Regions from separate parts of the uncultured Tepidimonas sp. genome, predicted to be linked through region 1. Evidence: predicted binding sites of a transcription regulator. Region 1 holds the regulator's gene; the other holds the start of a gene.
What was found. The regulator sigma-54, encoded in region 1, starts transcription at its own class of promoters, with help from an activator protein. The targets are predictions, from matches to a motif close to TGGCANGNAANCTGCTTT.
Positions count from the first base shown of each region.

Region 2: the regulator sigma-54 is predicted to act here: its motif matches at 3,843-3,860, upstream of glnA (type I glutamate--ammonia ligase).

Region 1 covers NZ_CALIND010000085.1:2,178-10,306, forward strand. The annotation lists gene Q0716_RS04410 (THUMP domain-containing protein) at 1-710, opposite strand, end outside; gene rpoN (RNA polymerase factor sigma-54) at 713-2,266, opposite strand; gene lptB (LPS export ABC transporter ATP-binding protein) at 2,273-3,034, opposite strand; gene lptA (lipopolysaccharide transport periplasmic protein LptA) at 3,031-3,657, opposite strand; gene Q0716_RS04430 (thiol:disulfide interchange protein DsbA/DsbL) at 3,731-4,384, opposite strand; gene Q0716_RS04435 (SPOR domain-containing protein) at 4,468-5,133, opposite strand; gene argS (arginine--tRNA ligase) at 5,163-6,836, opposite strand; gene speB (agmatinase) at 6,879-7,856, opposite strand; gene Q0716_RS04450 (DUF2237 domain-containing protein) at 7,901-8,129, opposite strand, start outside.
Region 2 covers NZ_CALIND010000197.1:1,011-9,139, forward strand. The annotation lists gene ntrC (nitrogen regulation protein NR(I)) at 1-550, opposite strand, end outside; gene glnL (nitrogen regulation protein NR(II)) at 591-1,682, opposite strand; gene Q0716_RS10355 (hypothetical protein) at 1,690-2,259, opposite strand; gene glnA (type I glutamate--ammonia ligase) at 2,377-3,792, opposite strand; gene Q0716_RS10365 (molybdopterin-binding protein) at 3,930-4,784, opposite strand; gene Q0716_RS10370 (EI24 domain-containing protein) at 4,781-5,698, opposite strand; gene Q0716_RS10375 (16S rRNA pseudouridine(516) synthase) at 5,722-6,471, opposite strand; gene Q0716_RS10380 (DUF2062 domain-containing protein) at 6,559-7,164, shown strand; gene Q0716_RS10385 (heme biosynthesis HemY N-terminal domain-containing protein) at 7,189-8,129, opposite strand, start outside.

The DNA of each region.
Region 1 (8,129 bases):
CGCTCGAACGCGAAGTGCCGCTGCCGGCCAGGAGCGAGGCCCAAGGCGATCTGGGCCGCTTCGATCACCAGCGTGCCGCTGCCGCAGCAGGGGTCGAACAGCGGCACCGGCGCGCCGTCGGCGTCGATGCCGGTCCAGCCGGTGGCGGCGATCATCGCGGCCGCCAGCGTCTCTTTCAGCGGCGCGTCGCCCTTGTCGATGCGCCAGCCGCGTTTGAACAATGGCTCGCCGCTGGTGTCGAGCGACAGCGTCAACGTGTCGGCGCTCAGGTGGGCATACACGCGCACATCGGGTTGGGCCGTGTCGACGCTGGGGCGCGCGCCGCGGCGTGCGCGCAGGCGATCGCAGACGGCATCCTTGATGCGCAGCCCTGCAAAGTGCAGGCTGCGCAGCGGGCTGCGCTGGGCCGTGACCTCCACCTTGAGCGTATGCCGTGGCGTGAACCAGTCTTCCCAGGCGATTTCGGCAGCCGCAGCGTAGAGGTCGTCTTCGCTGCGGTACGGGCCCTCCCATAGGCGCAGCAGCACGCGCTGGGCGATGCGGCTGTGCAGGTTCAGGCGCAGCACGGTATCCCAGTCGCCGCGCAGGCCGACACCCGCGCGGCCCAGGGTCAAGGCGTGGTCGGGCACGGCGCACAGGCGCTGCACTTCGGTGGCCAAAAACGGGGGACAGCCGCCCGCGCAGGGCAGAAAGAGGTCGACGGTGGACATGGTCAGGCGTTGAGGGTCTTGCGCAGGGTGGCCGTGGGGATGCGCAGCGCCTCGCGGTATTTGGCGACGGTGCGGCGCGCGCACTCGATGCCCTGTTCGCGCAGCAAGTCGGCGATCTGGCCGTCGCTGAGCGGCTGGCGGGGATCTTCGGCGGCGATGAGTTGTTTGATGAGGGCGCGCACGGCGGTGCTGGAGGCGTTGCCGCCGGCGTCCGTGGCCAAGCTGGAGCCAAAAAAATACTTCAGCTCGTAAGTGCCGAAAGGGGTGGCCATGTACTTGGCGTTGGTGACGCGGCTGATGGTCGATTCGTGCAGGCCCAGCTCGTCGGCGATGTCACGCAGCACCAGTGGTCGCATACCGACCTCCCCGTGCAGAAAAAAGTTGCGCTGTCGCAGGGCGATGGCGCGCGCCACGCGTAGGATGGTGTCGAAGCGCTGCTGCAGGTTTTTGATGAACCAGCGCGCTTCTTGCAACCGTTGTTGCAGATCGCCACTGCGGTGCTGGCGCAGGGCCTGGGCATAGATATCGGTCACGCGCAGGCGCGGCAGCACCGCGGGGTTGAGTTGGACGTCGAACTGCGTGCCGCGCACGGTGACGATCACATCGGGGACGATCACTTGCCGTTCGGCGTCGGCGAAGCGGCGCCCGGGCTTGGGTTCAAGGCGCGACAGCAGCGCAAGCGCCGCGCGCACGGTTTCCTCGTCCAGCCCGGTTGCCTGGCCCAGCCGCCGCACGTCGCGGCGCGCGATCCACTCCAGCGGCTGCCCGCACAGCGCGTCGGCCGCGCGGGCCGTGGGGGTGTTGGGCAGTTCGCCGATTTGCAAGCGTAGGCACTCGGCCAGGTCGCGCGCGCCCACGCCCGCGGGCTCCATGTGCTGCAGCCAGCCGAGGGCGCGGCGCAGCAGCGAGGCGATCTCGTCGCGCCGCTCGGCATCGACCGACTCGCCGGCGGCCTGGCACTGCTGGCACAAAGCGTCCGTCAGCTGCTCGAGCGAATCGGGCAAATAGCCGTCGTCGTCGAGCGACTCGATCAAAAAAAACAGCGCGGCGCGTTCGTCGTCGCTGAGGTGCAGTGCCAGGGCTTGCCGGTGCAGGTGGTCGGCCAGCCGCTCGGGCGGATGGGCCAGTTGACGGGTGAGCTGCCGCTCGTCGTCGTCGCCGTCTGCGCCGCGCTCGACGCCGGGACCTTCCCAAGACCACTCCGCCGGTGACTCGTCGGCAGTGGGCCCATCGTCGGCCGCCCAGCCCCCAGCGTCTTCGTCCAGGCGAGCCCCCCACTCGGTCTGCGCCAGCGCCGCCTCGCCGTCGAAGACGGCCATGGTATCGGGCGGCTCTGCATCGTCGATCTCGGGGGGCGACGTCGCCGTGTCCGTCACCGCCTCGGGGCTGGGGTTGGTGTCTTCTTCCGCACGTTCGAGAAAAGGGTTGTCGGCCAGCGCCTGTTCGATCTCCTGCGCCAGCTCCAGCGTCGACAGCTGCAGCAGCCGGATCGATTGCTGCAGTTGCGGTGTCAGGTTCAGGTGCTGCGCGGTGCGCAGCGTCAGGCCCGCTTTCATGGCACGCTACAGGCGGAAATGCTCGCCGAGGTAGACGCGGCGTACCTCGGCGTCATCCACGATGTCGGCGGGCGTGCCGTGTGCGAGCACCCGACCCTCGCTGATGATGTAGGCGTGGTCGCAGATGCCCAGCGTCTCGCGCACATTGTGGTCGGTGATCAGCACCCCGATGCCGCGTGCCTTAAGAAACCCGATGATGCGCTGGATCTCGATGACGGCGATCGGATCGACACCCGCGAACGGCTCATCGAGCAGGATGAAGCGCGGGTTGGTGGCCAGCGCGCGCGCGATCTCGACGCGGCGCCGCTCGCCGCCCGACAGCGCGGGCGCCGGCGCATCGCGTAGGTGGTCGACGTGCAGCTCTTGCAGCAGGCGATCGAGTCGCTCGCGCAGCACCGGTTCGGCCAGGGGACGGCCGGCTTCGTCGTGTTGCAGCTCCAGCACCGCGCGCACGTTTTGCTCGACTGTGAGTTTGCGAAAGATCGACGCCTCCTGCGGCAGATAGCCCAGCCCCAGGCGCGCGCGCCGGTGGATGGGCAAGTTTTCTGCCGCTTGGTCGTCGATCCACAGCCGCCCGGCATCGGCACGCACCAGGCCGACGATCATGTAAAACGACGTGGTTTTGCCCGCCCCGTTGGGGCCCAGCAATCCCACCACCTCGCCCCCGCGCACCTGCAGCGACACATCGTGCACCACGGTGCGGCGGCCGTAGCGCTTGTGCAGCCCTTGCGCGCGCAGGCAGCGCGCGTTTGGCGCCGATTCGCTCACGGGCGGCGCTCCAGGCGGTCGCTGGGGGCCAGCGCCGGGGGGGGCAGGTCCGGCGCGGGCTGCGTGGCGGCCGGGTCGGCCTTGGACGGGGTGAGCAGCGCCCGCACTCGAGCGCCTGCGCTGGCACCCGCGCGATCGCCATCGACCGAGAAGGTCTGCGCCCGATTGTCATAGACGATGACGGCGCCGCTCGCCCGGTCGGTCAGCACCGTGCCACGGTAGCGGCGCAGCTCGGCCTGGCCGCGCAACGTCACCCGATCGGCCTGCCCATCGTAGTCGATGCGCTCGGCCTCGCCCTCGATGTACTCGTCGAGCCCGTCGCGCTTTTGTCGATAAAACGCACGCTGTGTTGCGTCACCGGTGACGGTGCCGAACTGGTTGCCCTGCGGATCCTGTCGCACCTCCAGCCGCTGGCCGCGAATGCGGATCGTGCCTTTGGTCACGACCACGCGTCCGGTGAACACGCTGGTCTGCCGGGCTTCGTCGTAGCGCAGGGCGTCGGCTTCGACGTTCATCGGCGCGTCGCGATCGGCACGTTCGGCGTGGGCCAGCACGGGCAGGCCCATGACGGCGGCGGTGAACAAAGCGGCGGTCAACCGCAGGGGTCGAATGGCAGCGGGCACGGATTTTGCTCCTTGCGGTGCGCCGATTGTGCCACGATTGCCCGCGCCCGCCACCCCGGGGGGCCAAGTGGCGTCAGGCCTGTCGCACGCGCGCGATCAGGGCGTCGGCCACCACCAGCGTGCGCGCCGCCTGCCCGGGGACGAGGAAGCGCCCGGCGATCCCCAGCGACGGCGTGGCGTCGACCTCGTAGGCGTCTTGCAGCTGCAGCGCGCGCTTGACCTTGCCGCTGACGCCAAACGACTGATACGTCTGCGTAAAGGTCTGACGATCCAGCCCCTGCTTGGCGGCCCAGGCCGCGACCGCGTCGAGCGAGTTGAAACGCTCGCGCTCCTCGTGCACGGCCTTGAAGGCTTTTTCGTGCAGGTCGCCCAGGCGGCCCATGGCCTCCAGCGTGTAATACAGCCGCTGCATGGGCTCGAACGCCGCGTTGAACCCGACAGGCACGCGCCGCACCACGACTTCCTTGGGCAGCTTGCGCATCCACTCGGTCATCAGCGGCTCGAAGCGGTAACAGTGGATGCAGCTGTAGGCGAAGAATTCGAGCACCTCGACCTGGCCGGGGCCGGTGTCCACCGGTGCCGGTTTGGACAGGCGGCGATAGTCCGTGCCCTCGCGCAGGTTGGCCTGTGCCAACGCGGCGGGCAGGTTGGCCTGTGCCAACGCGGCGGGCAGGGTAGTGGTGGCGGCTAGGCCGACGAGGCAAGCGTGAAACTGACGGCGGTGCATGGTGAGTGGCCCGTAGGGTGACGAACGAAAGTGACGACCAACGACTCCGATGCGGCGTGGGGTGCGCAGGTTCCCAACGGAGGTCAGCGCTGCACGCGCACGAGCGCCGTTTCGATCTGCTGGCCGCGCAGGCGTTCTTGCATCAGCTCGGCGTCGACCTTGTTGTCGAACGGCCCCAGCCGCACGCGGTACACGCGTTGCCCGGCCTGCTCGCGTTCGCTGACCTTGGCGCTAAACCCCTGCAGCGCCAGCCGCGCGCGTTGGGCTTCGGCCTCTTCGGCCTGGCGAAACGCGCCCACTTGCACGTAGTACTGGAACGGGTCGGCTGCGGCGGGCTGGTTCTCGCTGCCTGGGCTGGCGGGGGCGGTGGGCGTGGCACGCTGGCGGATCAGCTCGGCGATGGGGTCGCCTGCCGGGGCTTTGCCCTCCCCGGCAGGTGCGGGCGCGCTCGCGGCGGTGTCGGGTGCGGCCGCGGGTGCCTCGGCCGCGGGGGCAGCGGCAGGGGGTGCCGTGCGCGACAGCCCGGCGTTCGGGTTCCAATGGCGCAGCCGCTCGGCTTCGGTCTCGGGCTGCATCGGTTTGCGCTGCACCCCGCGATCCACCAGCGGGATAGGCACTTTGGTGACGTACACCGCCACGGCCAGCGCCGCACCGATGCCGACCAGCAGCCCCAGCACGAAGCCAAGTAACGTGCCCCCAGACTGCGGGGCTGCGGCGAGAGAACGAGATCGGATACGGGTCGTCGCCATGGATGGGCACTCCGAAAGACGCACGCCGCTCACATCGAGGTCGGCGCGCTCACGCCGAGCACGCGCAGCCCGCTGCGCAGCACCTGGGCGGTGGCGGCCACCAGCGCCAGCCGCGCCAGCCGCACCGCTTCATCGTCGACCAGGATACGCTCCGCATCGTAATAGCTGTGATAGGCCGACGCCAGCTCACGCAGGTAGAACGTGACGTCGTGCGGCGCGAAATCGGCAGCCGCCGCGCGCAGCACGTCCGGGAAGCGAGCCAGTTGCAGCATCAGCGCCTGCGCGGCCGGGGTATCGAGCGGCGTTAGATCGGCGTCGCGCAGCCGCGCCGGGTCGCCGCCCCATTGCGCCAGCACCGAGCAGATGCGCGCGTGCGCGTACTGCACGTAGTACACGGGGTTGTCGTTGTTTTGCTGGATCGCCAGATCCACATCGAAGGTGTACTCGGTGTCGGGCTTGCGCGACAGCAAAAAGAACCGCACCGCGTCCTTGCTCGTCCACTCGATCAGGTCGCGCAGCGTGACGTAGCTGCCCGCGCGCTTGGAGATCTTGACCTCTTGCCCGCCGCGCACCACGCGCACCATGGTGTGCAGCACGTAGTCGGGGTAGCCCTTCGGGATACCCAACCCCACCGCCTGCAGTCCGGCGCGCACGCGCGCGATGGTGCCGTGGTGGTCCGTGCCCTGGATGTTGATGACCTTGGTAAAGCCGCGTTCCCACTTGGTGATGTGGTAGGCCACGTCCGGCACGAAGTAGGTGTAGGTGCCGTCGGACTTGCGCATCACGCGGTCTTTGTCGTCGCCGTACTCGGTCGTGCGCAGCCACAGCGCGCCGTCTTTTTCGTAGGTTTTGCCGGCGTCGATCAGGCGTTGCACGGTTTGGGCGACGCGCCCCGAGCTGTACAGGCTCGACTCGAGGTAGAACTGGTCGAAGCGCACGTCGAATGCGCGCAGGTCCAAGTCCTGCTCGCGGCGCAAATAAGCCACGGCAAACTGGCGGATGCCGTCCAGGTCTTCGACGTCGCCGCTGGCGGTCACGGTGCGGTCATCGGCTTCGACGGTTTTGCGCGCCAGAAAGTCGTCCGCGATGTCCTGGATGTAGTCACCGTTGTAGGCCGCTTCCGGCCAGCCCGCATCGCCGGGTTTGAGGCCGCGCGCGCGCAGCTGCACCGAGCGCGCCAGTGTCTCGATCTGCACGCCGGCGTCGTTGTAGTAGAACTCGCGGTGCACCTGCCAACCCTGGGTCTCGAACAGGTTGCAGATCGCGTCGCCCAGCGCGGCCTGGCGGCCGTGGCCGACGTGCAGGGGGCCGGTCGGGTTGGCGCTGACGAATTCGACCAGCACGCGCTGCCCGTGGGGCGGCTGGTGGCCGTAGCGGTCGCCCGCCTCGAGCACCTCACGCACCACTTGCTGTTTGGCAGCGGGTCGCAGCCGCAGGTTGATGAAGCCTGGGCCCGCGATCTCGAGTGCCGCCACCCAGCGCTGAAAAGCGGGCTGCGCCTGCAGGCGATCGACCAGCGTTTGCGCGATCGCGCGCGGGTTTTGACCCAGGGGTTTGGCCAGTTGCAGCGCGGCCGTGATGGCCAGATCGCCGTGGGCGGCTGCTTTGGGCTGTTCGAAGGCGGCGCGGTCGGCGGCGCCGGCGTGCAGCGCCTCCAGCTCGGCGGCCAGTGCGCCGAGCAGCTCGGTCTTGACGGTTTGCATGGGGCCAAATTGTAGGCGGCGGTGCGGGCGGTGGCCTCGGGGTCAGCGCCGCGCCCCGCGCTGCGCCGCCAGCACGCACAGCAGGTCGCACGCGACGTGCGCCGCCGCCAGCGCGGTGATGTCGGCATGGTCGTAGGGCGGCGAGACCTCGACCACGTCCATGCCGATCAGGTGCAGCGGCACCAGCCCGCGTACGATGTGCAGCGCCTGCGCGCTGCTCAAGCCGCCCGCGACCGGCGTGCCGGTGCCGGGCGCGTGCGCCGGATCCAGGCAGTCGATGTCGAATGTCAGGTACGTCGGGCGATCCCCGACGATGCGCAGCACCTGCTGCAGCGCCCAGTCGGCACCGCGCGCGTGCACCGTGGGCGCATCGAGCACGTGCACGCCCATGAAGTCGTCGTTCCAGGTACGAATGCCGACCTGAACCGAGTGCGCGGGGTCGATCAGGCCCTCGCGCACGGCCGTGAAAAACATCGTGCCGTGGTGGAGCGACTCGGGGCTGTCGTCCGGCCAGGTGTCGCAGTGCGCGTCAAAGTGGATGAGCGCCAGCGGTGCACCGAACCGCTCGGCGTGCGCTTGCAGCAGCGGGTAGGTGATGTAATGGTCACCGCCAAAGGTGAGCATGCGCGCGCCGCTGGCCAGGATGCGGCGCGCATGGTCGCGGATCGCGCCTGGTATCGTGAGCGGGTTGTGGGGGTCGAGCCAGCAGTCGCCAGCGTCCACCACTGCCAATGTCTCGAAGGGGTCGAACCCCCAGGGAAACGGCTTGAGTTCGGCCAGCTGCACGCTGGCGGCGCGGATGGCGGCGGGCCCCAGGCGTGCGCCAGGCCGATAGGTGGTGGCGATGTCCAGCGGCACGCCGCTGACGACGACGTCTGCGCCCGTCAGGTCGCGCGTGTACGTGCGGCGCAGAAAGCTCAGCACGCCGGCGTAGGTCATCTCGGGCCAGCTGCCGTGCAGCGTGGGGCGGCGCATGGCACCATCGCCAGCGGGCGGGGCCTCGGGGATCGGTTGACTCATGGCGCGATGGTGGCAGGGCCGACCGGTGGTGACGCGTGATGTCGTCAGGTGGGCGACGGCGTCCAGGCGTGTGCGCGCAGGTCGTCCAGTGACACGAAGGCCAGCGCCCGCTCATGGCAGCTCTCCAGGATCACCGGCGGTGCCACGCCGGCGTCTAGCGCCTCTTTCCAGCGCAGCGCGCACAGGCACCAGCGGTCTCCCGGTTTGAGGCCAGGGAAGCGCCACTCGGGCCTCGGCGTGACGAGGTCGTTGCCGCGCTGTAGCGAAAACGCC
Region 2 (8,129 bases), on a different contig from region 1:
AGTGCTTGTGTAGCGCGCGCGCAACCAGCTCCTTGCCCGTCCCCGACTCGCCGGTGATGAGCACCGTGACGTGGCTTTGGCTCAAGCGGCCAATGGCGCGAAAGACGTCCTGCATCGCGCTGGCCTGGCCCAGGATCTCCGGCGCTGCCTCCAACGCCTCCTGTGCCACTTCCTCGCGCTGGCTTTCGGCCACCGCGCGCCGGATGAGCTCCACTGCCTTGGGCAAATCGAACGGCTTGGGTAAATACTCGAACGCACCACCCTGAAAGGCCGCCACCGCGCTGTCGAGATCCGAATACGCGGTCATGATGATGACCGGCAGCGTCGGGTGCTGGCGCCGGACTTTTTCCAACAACTCCAGGCCCGAGCCGCCCGGCATGCGGATGTCGCTGACCAGCACCTGCGGCCCTTCGTCGGCACCGTCGGCCAGCGCGTCGAGCACCGCTTTGGGGCTGTCGAAGCTGCGCGTGGGCAGGCCCTCGCGCGCCAGCGCCTTTTCCAGCACGAAGCGGATGGAGGGGTCGTCGTCAGCAATCCAGATCGGTTTCATGCGCGGCACTGCTCACTGTGTCCCCGGCCGCGGCCCCCCGTCAGGGCAGCGGGATGAGGATCTTGAAATCGGTGTGTCCCGGTCGGCTGTCGCATTCGATCAGGCCTTGGTGCTGCTGCACGAAGGTCTGTGCCAGCGTCAGGCCCAGACCCGAGCCGCCATCCCGACCCGACACCAGCGGGTAGAAGATGCGGTCCTTGATCTCCTCCGGCACGCCGGGACCGTTGTCGATGACATGCAATTCCAGTGCCAGCCGAAAGCGCCGCTTGCCAAACGTGACTTGCCGCTGCACACGGGTGCGAAACGTCAGCCGCGCGTCGCCCGCGGCGATGCGTTCCTTGAGCGCATGGGCCGCGTTGTGCGCCAGGTTCAACACGGCCTGGATGAGCAGCTCGCGGTCGCCGCGAAATTCAGGGATGGACGTGTCGTAGTCGCGCACCACCTGCAGCCCGCGTGGAAACTCGGCCAGGATGATGGCGCGCACACGCTCGCACACCTCGTGGATGTTGACGTCGGCCATGACCGGCGCCCGGCGATGCGGGGCCAACAGCCGGTCGACCAGCGACTGCAGCCGATCCGCCTCGTGCACGATGACGGTGGTGTACTCGACCAGATCGTCGCGGTCGGCCAGCTCCAGCTGCAGCAACTGGGCCGCGCCACGGATACCGCCGAGCGGGTTTTTGATCTCGTGCGCCAGGTTGCGGATCAGCTCTTTGTTGGCCTGGGCCTGCTCCAGCAGCCGCTCCTCGCGCTCTTGCCGGGTTTGCTGCTCCAGCGGCAGCATTTCCACCACGCGGTGTCCCGGCCACTCGGTCGTCGCCAACACCAGGTGCACCGGCAGCGGCTCGCGCAACAGTCGCTTGAGGTGGGTGTCATAGCGGATGACCGCATATTCGTTGCCGCGCGCGCCCTGCAGCGCGTTCTGCAGCAACTCGGGCTGGGTCAACCATTCGGATAGGGGCACACCTGCGAGCGTGCGGCGCGACAGACCGACCGCGTCCTCCAGCGCGTGGTTGGCGTAGCGGATATGCCCGCCATCATCGACCACGGCCACCAGCGTGGCCAGCAGGTCCAGCGCGGCCAGGTGCTGCGGGTCGACGCCACCGTCCGAGGGCGAGGATCGGCGCACCATTCCACCCTCAGCGCCCGCCGCCCAGGCGGTCGATCTCGCGCCGAATGGCCGCCACGTCCGCCTGCGCCCGCTCCACGCGCGTGCGCAGCTCCTCCACTCGCGCTTGGTAGCGGGGCGAGTCGGTGCGCTCATCGGCCAAGCGCGGCGGCTTGCCGTCGGCGTAATCGGCGCGCGCCTGCGCCAGCCGCTCCTCGGCGCGGCGCAACTCCTGCTCCAGAATGCGGCGCGCCTCGGCGTCGCGCGCACGTTGCTGGTCGGGGTCGACGCGCTCCGCCGGGGTGCGGGCGCCATTGGCCGTGGCACCGCTGCCACCCGCGCCGCCGCTGGATGCGTTGGTCGAGGCGGGCGCCGGCGCTGCCGGGCGCGCGCCCTCGACGATGGTCAGATTGGCGCCCTGCACCTCGCGACAGCCACGCGCGGCCGGGTTGGGGCCGGGGTTGTTGGTGTATTCGTTGCCGCAGCGCCAGATGGTCGAGCCGCCCTGTGCCCACACCGGCGTTGCCACCGCCCACGCCAGCGTAGCGGCCAGCACCCCACCCGCCATCCCTCGAAACGTCTCGTCACGGGTCCACGCCATATCGTCCTCACTTGCTCACACACGGGCCACAGTATCGGACAAAACACGCGGGGCGGCACCTGGCCGCCCCTTTGTTCGCTCATTGGCCCCGGCTGCAAGCGGGGCCAATCCGCACGCTTACAGGCTGAAGTACATGTCGTACTCGGTCGGGGTAACCTCGACGCGGGCGCGGGTGACTTCCTGCATCTTGAGCTCGATGTAGGCGTCGATCATGGAGTCGGTGAACACACCGCCCTTGGTCAGGAAGGCGCGGTCCTTGTCCAGGTAGTCCAGCGCTTGATCCAGGCTGTGGCAGACGGTCGGCACCAACTTGTCCTCTTCCGGCGGCAGGTGGTACAGGTCCTTGGTCGCGGCCTCGCCCGGGTGGATCTTGTTCTCGACACCGTCCAGCCCCGCCATCAGCAGCGCGGCAAAGCACAGGTACGGGTTGGCCATCGGGTCGGGGAAGCGCGCTTCGACGCGACGCGCCTTCGGGTTGGCCACGTACGGGATACGGATGGAGGCCGAGCGGTTCTTGGCCGAGTACGCGAGCTTGACCGGCGCCTCGAAGTGCGGCACCAGGCGCTTGTAGCTGTTGGTCGTCGGGTTGGTGATGGCGTTGAGCGCGCGCGCGTGCTTGATGATGCCGCCGATGTAGTACAGCGCAAAATCGCTCAGCCCCGCGTAACCGTCGCCGGCGAACAGGTTTTTGCCGTCCTTCCAGACCGACTGGTGCACGTGCATGCCGCTGCCATTGTCACCGTGGTAGGGCTTGGGCATGAAGGTCGCCGTCTTGCCGTAGCTGTTGGCCACGTTCCAGATCACGTACTTGAGCACCTGCGTCCAGTCGGCACGCTCGACCAGGGTGCTGAACTTGGTGCCGATCTCGCACTGGCCGGCACCCGCCACCTCATGGTGGAATACCTCGACCGGGATGCCCAGCGACTCCAGGATCAACACCATCTCGGCGCGCATGTCGTGCGTGCTGTCCACCGGCGGCACGGGGAAGTAGCCACCCTTGGTACGCGGCCGGTGGCCGCGGTTGCCATTCTCGAACTTCGCGCCGGTATTCCAGGGTGCTTCGTACTCCTCGATCTCGTAGAAGCAGTGCCCGGGCTGGGTGCTCCAGCGCACGCCGTCGAACAGGAAAAACTCGGGCTCGGGGCCAAAGTAGGCGGTGTCGCCCAGGCCGGAGGCCTTCAGGTATGCCTCGGCGCGCTTCGCGATGGAGCGCGGGTCGCGGTCGTAGGCCTTGCCGTCGCTGGGCTCGATGACATCACACTGCAAAAAGAGCGTGGTTTCTTCGAAGAACGGGTCGATGTTGGCGGTGTTGGGGTCGGGCATGAGCAGCATGTCCGACGCTTCGATGCCCTTCCAGCCCGCGATGGACGAACCGTCGAACGCGTGGCCCGAGGTGAACTTGTCTTCGTTGAAGGCGGAGATGGGCACGGTCACGTGCTGCTCTTTGCCGCGGGTATCGGTGAAGCGAAAGTCGACGAATTTGACGTCGTTTTCTTTCACCATGTTCATCACGTCAGCGACGGTCTTGGCCATCAGAATGCTCCTACTAAAGGGTCGGGTCGAAGAAAAACGGTCGCGGGGGAAATGCAGTTTCCATGCCAGCGCTCACCGGCCATGCTCACCATGAGAGCGGTCATTCACTTTGGCACTATTTTGGTGCGGAAGACCCATCATGGTGCATCCCCACCGCGCACCAATTCGGGGCCCAGCCGCGCCGACTGGGCAAGCAACGCACCGCGCATCGCATCATACGCCGCCGCCACGGCCGCTGGCTCGCCTTTGACGCCCAGCTCGATGTGGCGCCCATATTCGGGGTGGTCGACACTGGGCAGGCTAAAGACCTTGACACCCGGGTAGTCGGCCTCGATACGCTCCATCAACGGCGTCAAGGCGGCCTCCATAGCGCCATAGACGATGACCGAGCGCTCGGCCTGCGCCGCCCGCCCGTGGCAGGCGGGGTATTGGGTGTCGAGCACCCATTCGATCATCGGCCACGCCATGACCGGAAAGCCCGGCACGAAGTGAACCGTGCCACCCCCAGGCCCATCGCACGAGAAGCCCGGAATGCGGTTGTACGGATTGGGAATAAGGCGCGCGCCCACCGGGAAAACACCCATGTTGAGCCGGTGCACGTTGTCGGGGCGATCGGGTTCGTAGGGCACGCCCTGCTCGGCCGCCACCTCGCGCATGCGCTGCTCGATCAGTTCCTTGGCCTGCGGGTGCAGCACCGCCTGTACGCCCAGCGCGGCAGCGGCTGCTTGGCGCGTGTGGTCGTCCGGCGTGGCGCCGATGCCACCGGTAGAAAACACGACATCCGCGCTGGCAAACGCCTGCCGCAGCACATCGGTGATGGCGGCGCGATCGTCGCCCACGTAGCGCGCCCACGACAGCGCCAGTCCGCGTGCCCCTAGCAGCTCGATCACCTTGGACAGGTGTTTATCCTGCCGTTTGCCAGACAGGATTTCGTCCCCGATGACGATGAGACCGAAGCGCGGCACACGCACCGGCACGGCAGAGTCTTTCATGACGCAGGAGGGTTGGGGGCCGAGGCGGGAGGGGGTGCTGGCAAGGGGCGTGCCGGCACGTCGATGACCGCACCGTCGGCCGCAGCCGGATCCGACGATGCTACCGTGGACGGCGCCGGGTTGGCGCGGCGCAACTCGGCCAGGGCCTGCAGCAGGTAATGGGCGAACCACAGCGAGCCAAACGCAAACACCAGCGCGTAGATCCAGATGGCCAGCGGGATGAGCAACGGTGCCAGCGCGATGAACATCGCGCCTGACGCCCACAACAGGCTGGGTGCCGCGCCCAGCAAGCCGACCAGCACGCCCATGACCAACAGCGGCACGCGGTGCGCGGTCAAGAGGGCACGTCGCTCGTCGGCCGAAGCGTGCTCCGCCAGCGCATCGTAGGCAAAAACGCGGTAGGTCAGCCAGCCCCAGATGAGCGGTGGCAGTACCAGCACCAACGGTGGAATCAGCCAAAAGGGCAATGACAGCACCAGCATCAGCAGCGCCAGCAGGGTAGACCACAGCGACCACCCCAGGCTGCCCCAAAAGCCCCCGCCGCGCTTGCGTTGCAGGTCCGGGAAACGCCGCTGCGCGACCAGCTCGACCATGGCCGGTGTCATCAAAAACGCCACCAGCAACAGGGACGCGACGACGATGAGGGGCGTGGCCAGCACCAGCACCACCAGCGGCGCCACCACGGTGCGCAACGCGCCCAGACCGACGCTGTCCAGCCAGCCCAGCACGAACTCGACCAGTGCCCAACTCTCCAGCCAGGCCAGCACGGCATCGACGGCCCGATCCCAGAACAGGTAGCCCAGCGCGAAGGCCCCCGCCACCATCAACACCAGCGGCAGCAACGACAGCCCAATCACCCGCGGGTGTAGGCAATAGGCCACCGAGCGCCAGAAAGAACCGAGCAAGACGCGCATACCGCAAGCATAACCGCACGACGTCACGACCGCGCCGCGCCTTGCAGCGCCGCCACTTCGTCCGCACCGAGCCAGCGCCACTGCCCCGGGGCCAGGTCGGGCGGCAGTGTCAGCGGGCCGACGGCGCTGCGGTGCAGCACCTCGACGCGGTTGCCCACGGCGGCCACCATGCGCTTGACCTGGTGGTAGCGGCCCTCGGTCAAGGTCAGCCGCAGTCGATGGGCATCGATCGGCTCGACGCCGACCGGCACGGCCGGCCGCGGATCGTCGTGCAGCACCACGCCCGCGCGCAGGCGCTGCAGCTGCGTGTCGTCGAGCGCGTGCTTACAGGTGACGACGTACACCTTGGGCACGTGGTGACGCGGCGAGGTCATCCGGTGGATGAAGGCACCGTCATCGGACAGCAACAGCAGGCCGGTGGTGTCCTGATCCAGCCGTCCAATCGGCTGCACCCCTGCCGCCGCGCCACCGGGGCGCTGGCGCAACGGCGCAGGCAGCAGAGTGAGCACCGACGGCCAGGCCGACGGGCGGCGCGAGCACTCGTAACCCGCGGGTTTGTGCAGCATCAGGTACGCGCGTGGCTGGTAGGGCCAGCGCTGGCCGTCCACCCAAAACACCCAGCCAGCCCCCGCTTGCTCGGGCGGCAGCGGCGCATCGGGATCGGTCACGGGGCGCCGCTCGTCACCGACCTCGACTAGGCCCGCCCGCACCAGCGCCCGACAGGCGCGGCGCGTGCCGAAACCCTGCGAATACAACACATCTTCCCATCGCATCATGGGGCATGAGCATAACGGGCGATGACCCGCTGAACCAGCGACGGCGGAATCGGTCAAAATCGCGTCATCGAGACACGACCCTCCATGAAAGACCTCGTCCTGTCCCTGCTGCCCAGCCGCGAACGGTTGCACAGCATGCGCTGGTTGCGCTGGCTGTCACCCTATCTGCACCATCCGCGGCTGTGGCATCTCAACCGCAAAGGGCTGGCACTCGGGCTGGCACTGGGGGTCTTTTTTGGATTGCTGATCCCGGTGGCCCAGATCCCGGCATCGGCCACGTTGGCCGTGCTGCTGCGGGCCAACCTGCCGGCGGCAGTCGCCAGCACGTTGGTCACCAACCCGGTGACGTTCGGGCCGGTGTACTACGGAGCCTATAAGCTGGGGGCGTGGGTTTTGCAAAGCGAGCCCGGCCCGGGGGTGACGACGGGCCCGGAAGGCATTATCCTGGCCACCCCCGGCGCGTCCATGGAGAGTACCGTTGACGATGGGGCAAACCGGCCTTGGTGGGCGTGGGCTGCCGATCTCTGGCATTGGGTTTCCGGCATCGGCAAGCCGCTTGCCGTGGGGCTGGCGATCGTGGCCAGTGTGACCGGGATCGTGGTCTATGGTCTCGTCAATGCTCTGTGGGTGTGGAGGGTGCGGCTGGCGCGCCGTCAACGCCTGCGTCGGCGCGAAACGGCGGCCAAATAGCCACTGCCCGGCCGCCGCCTACTCTCAACCCTGCGCCGCGCGTTTCCACGCGTCGCGTGCCGCTGCCTCGTCCCCGCGCTCCTCGGCGAGTTCGGCCAAGGCGCACCAGCACCGGCGGCGCAGCTCGGACTCGTCCAGGCGCGGGGCCACCTGTTGCAGCAACGTCTGCGCCTTGCCCCACAGGCCCCGGGCGCGGTAGGCCTGCCCTGCCAGATACTGCAACCCCACATCGGCGGGCAGGCGCCGCTGGGCCTCCTCCAGCCTGGGCAACCAAGCGGCGTCCAGGCGCGGCAGCCACGGCTCCACGAGGCCGACGGCGCGCAGTCGCTCGCTCGCCGACAGCGTGTCGTACCCCGCCCAGGCGACGCGGATGGCCTCGTCGACCGCGCGCGGCAGCGGCCCTTCGGGCGCCAACTGTCCCTGCCCTCGCATACGCTGGGCGTGCGCGAGTAGCGCCAGCGCGCGCGCGGGGTCGCGGCGCTCGTCGCCCTGCTGGTTGCGCCAAACGGCCTCGAGCCCTTCCTCATCGCGCACGTCACGTAGGGCTTCCGTCCACAGGCCGCGCAGCACGGTGCGCACGGCCTCGGCCGAAAACGCCCGGTGCTTGGCCAGCAAGCGCGCCATGTCGAGTGCCGCCCGGTTGTCGCGCCGCAATTGGGCCAGCCGCAGCCGCAGCCGCACCGCCTGGATGCGCCGCGCCGCGCCCTGGGGCAACTCCGCCAGCCAGCGCGCGGCGGCTTCGGCGTCGCGGGCGTCGAGCGCCCACTCGGCGGCCCGCAGCAGGGCCCCCTCGCGGGCCTCGGGTGCCCCTCGCGAACGCGTGGGGTCGATGGCCGCGGCCAGCCACGCGTCACGCTGCTCGCGCTGGCTGAGCTGGTGCGCGCTCTCGGCGGCGGTCAGGTGCGCCAGCACCCACATGGCGTCGGTGTACGGCAAGGCGTCGCGGTCGGTGCTGCGCAGGCGCG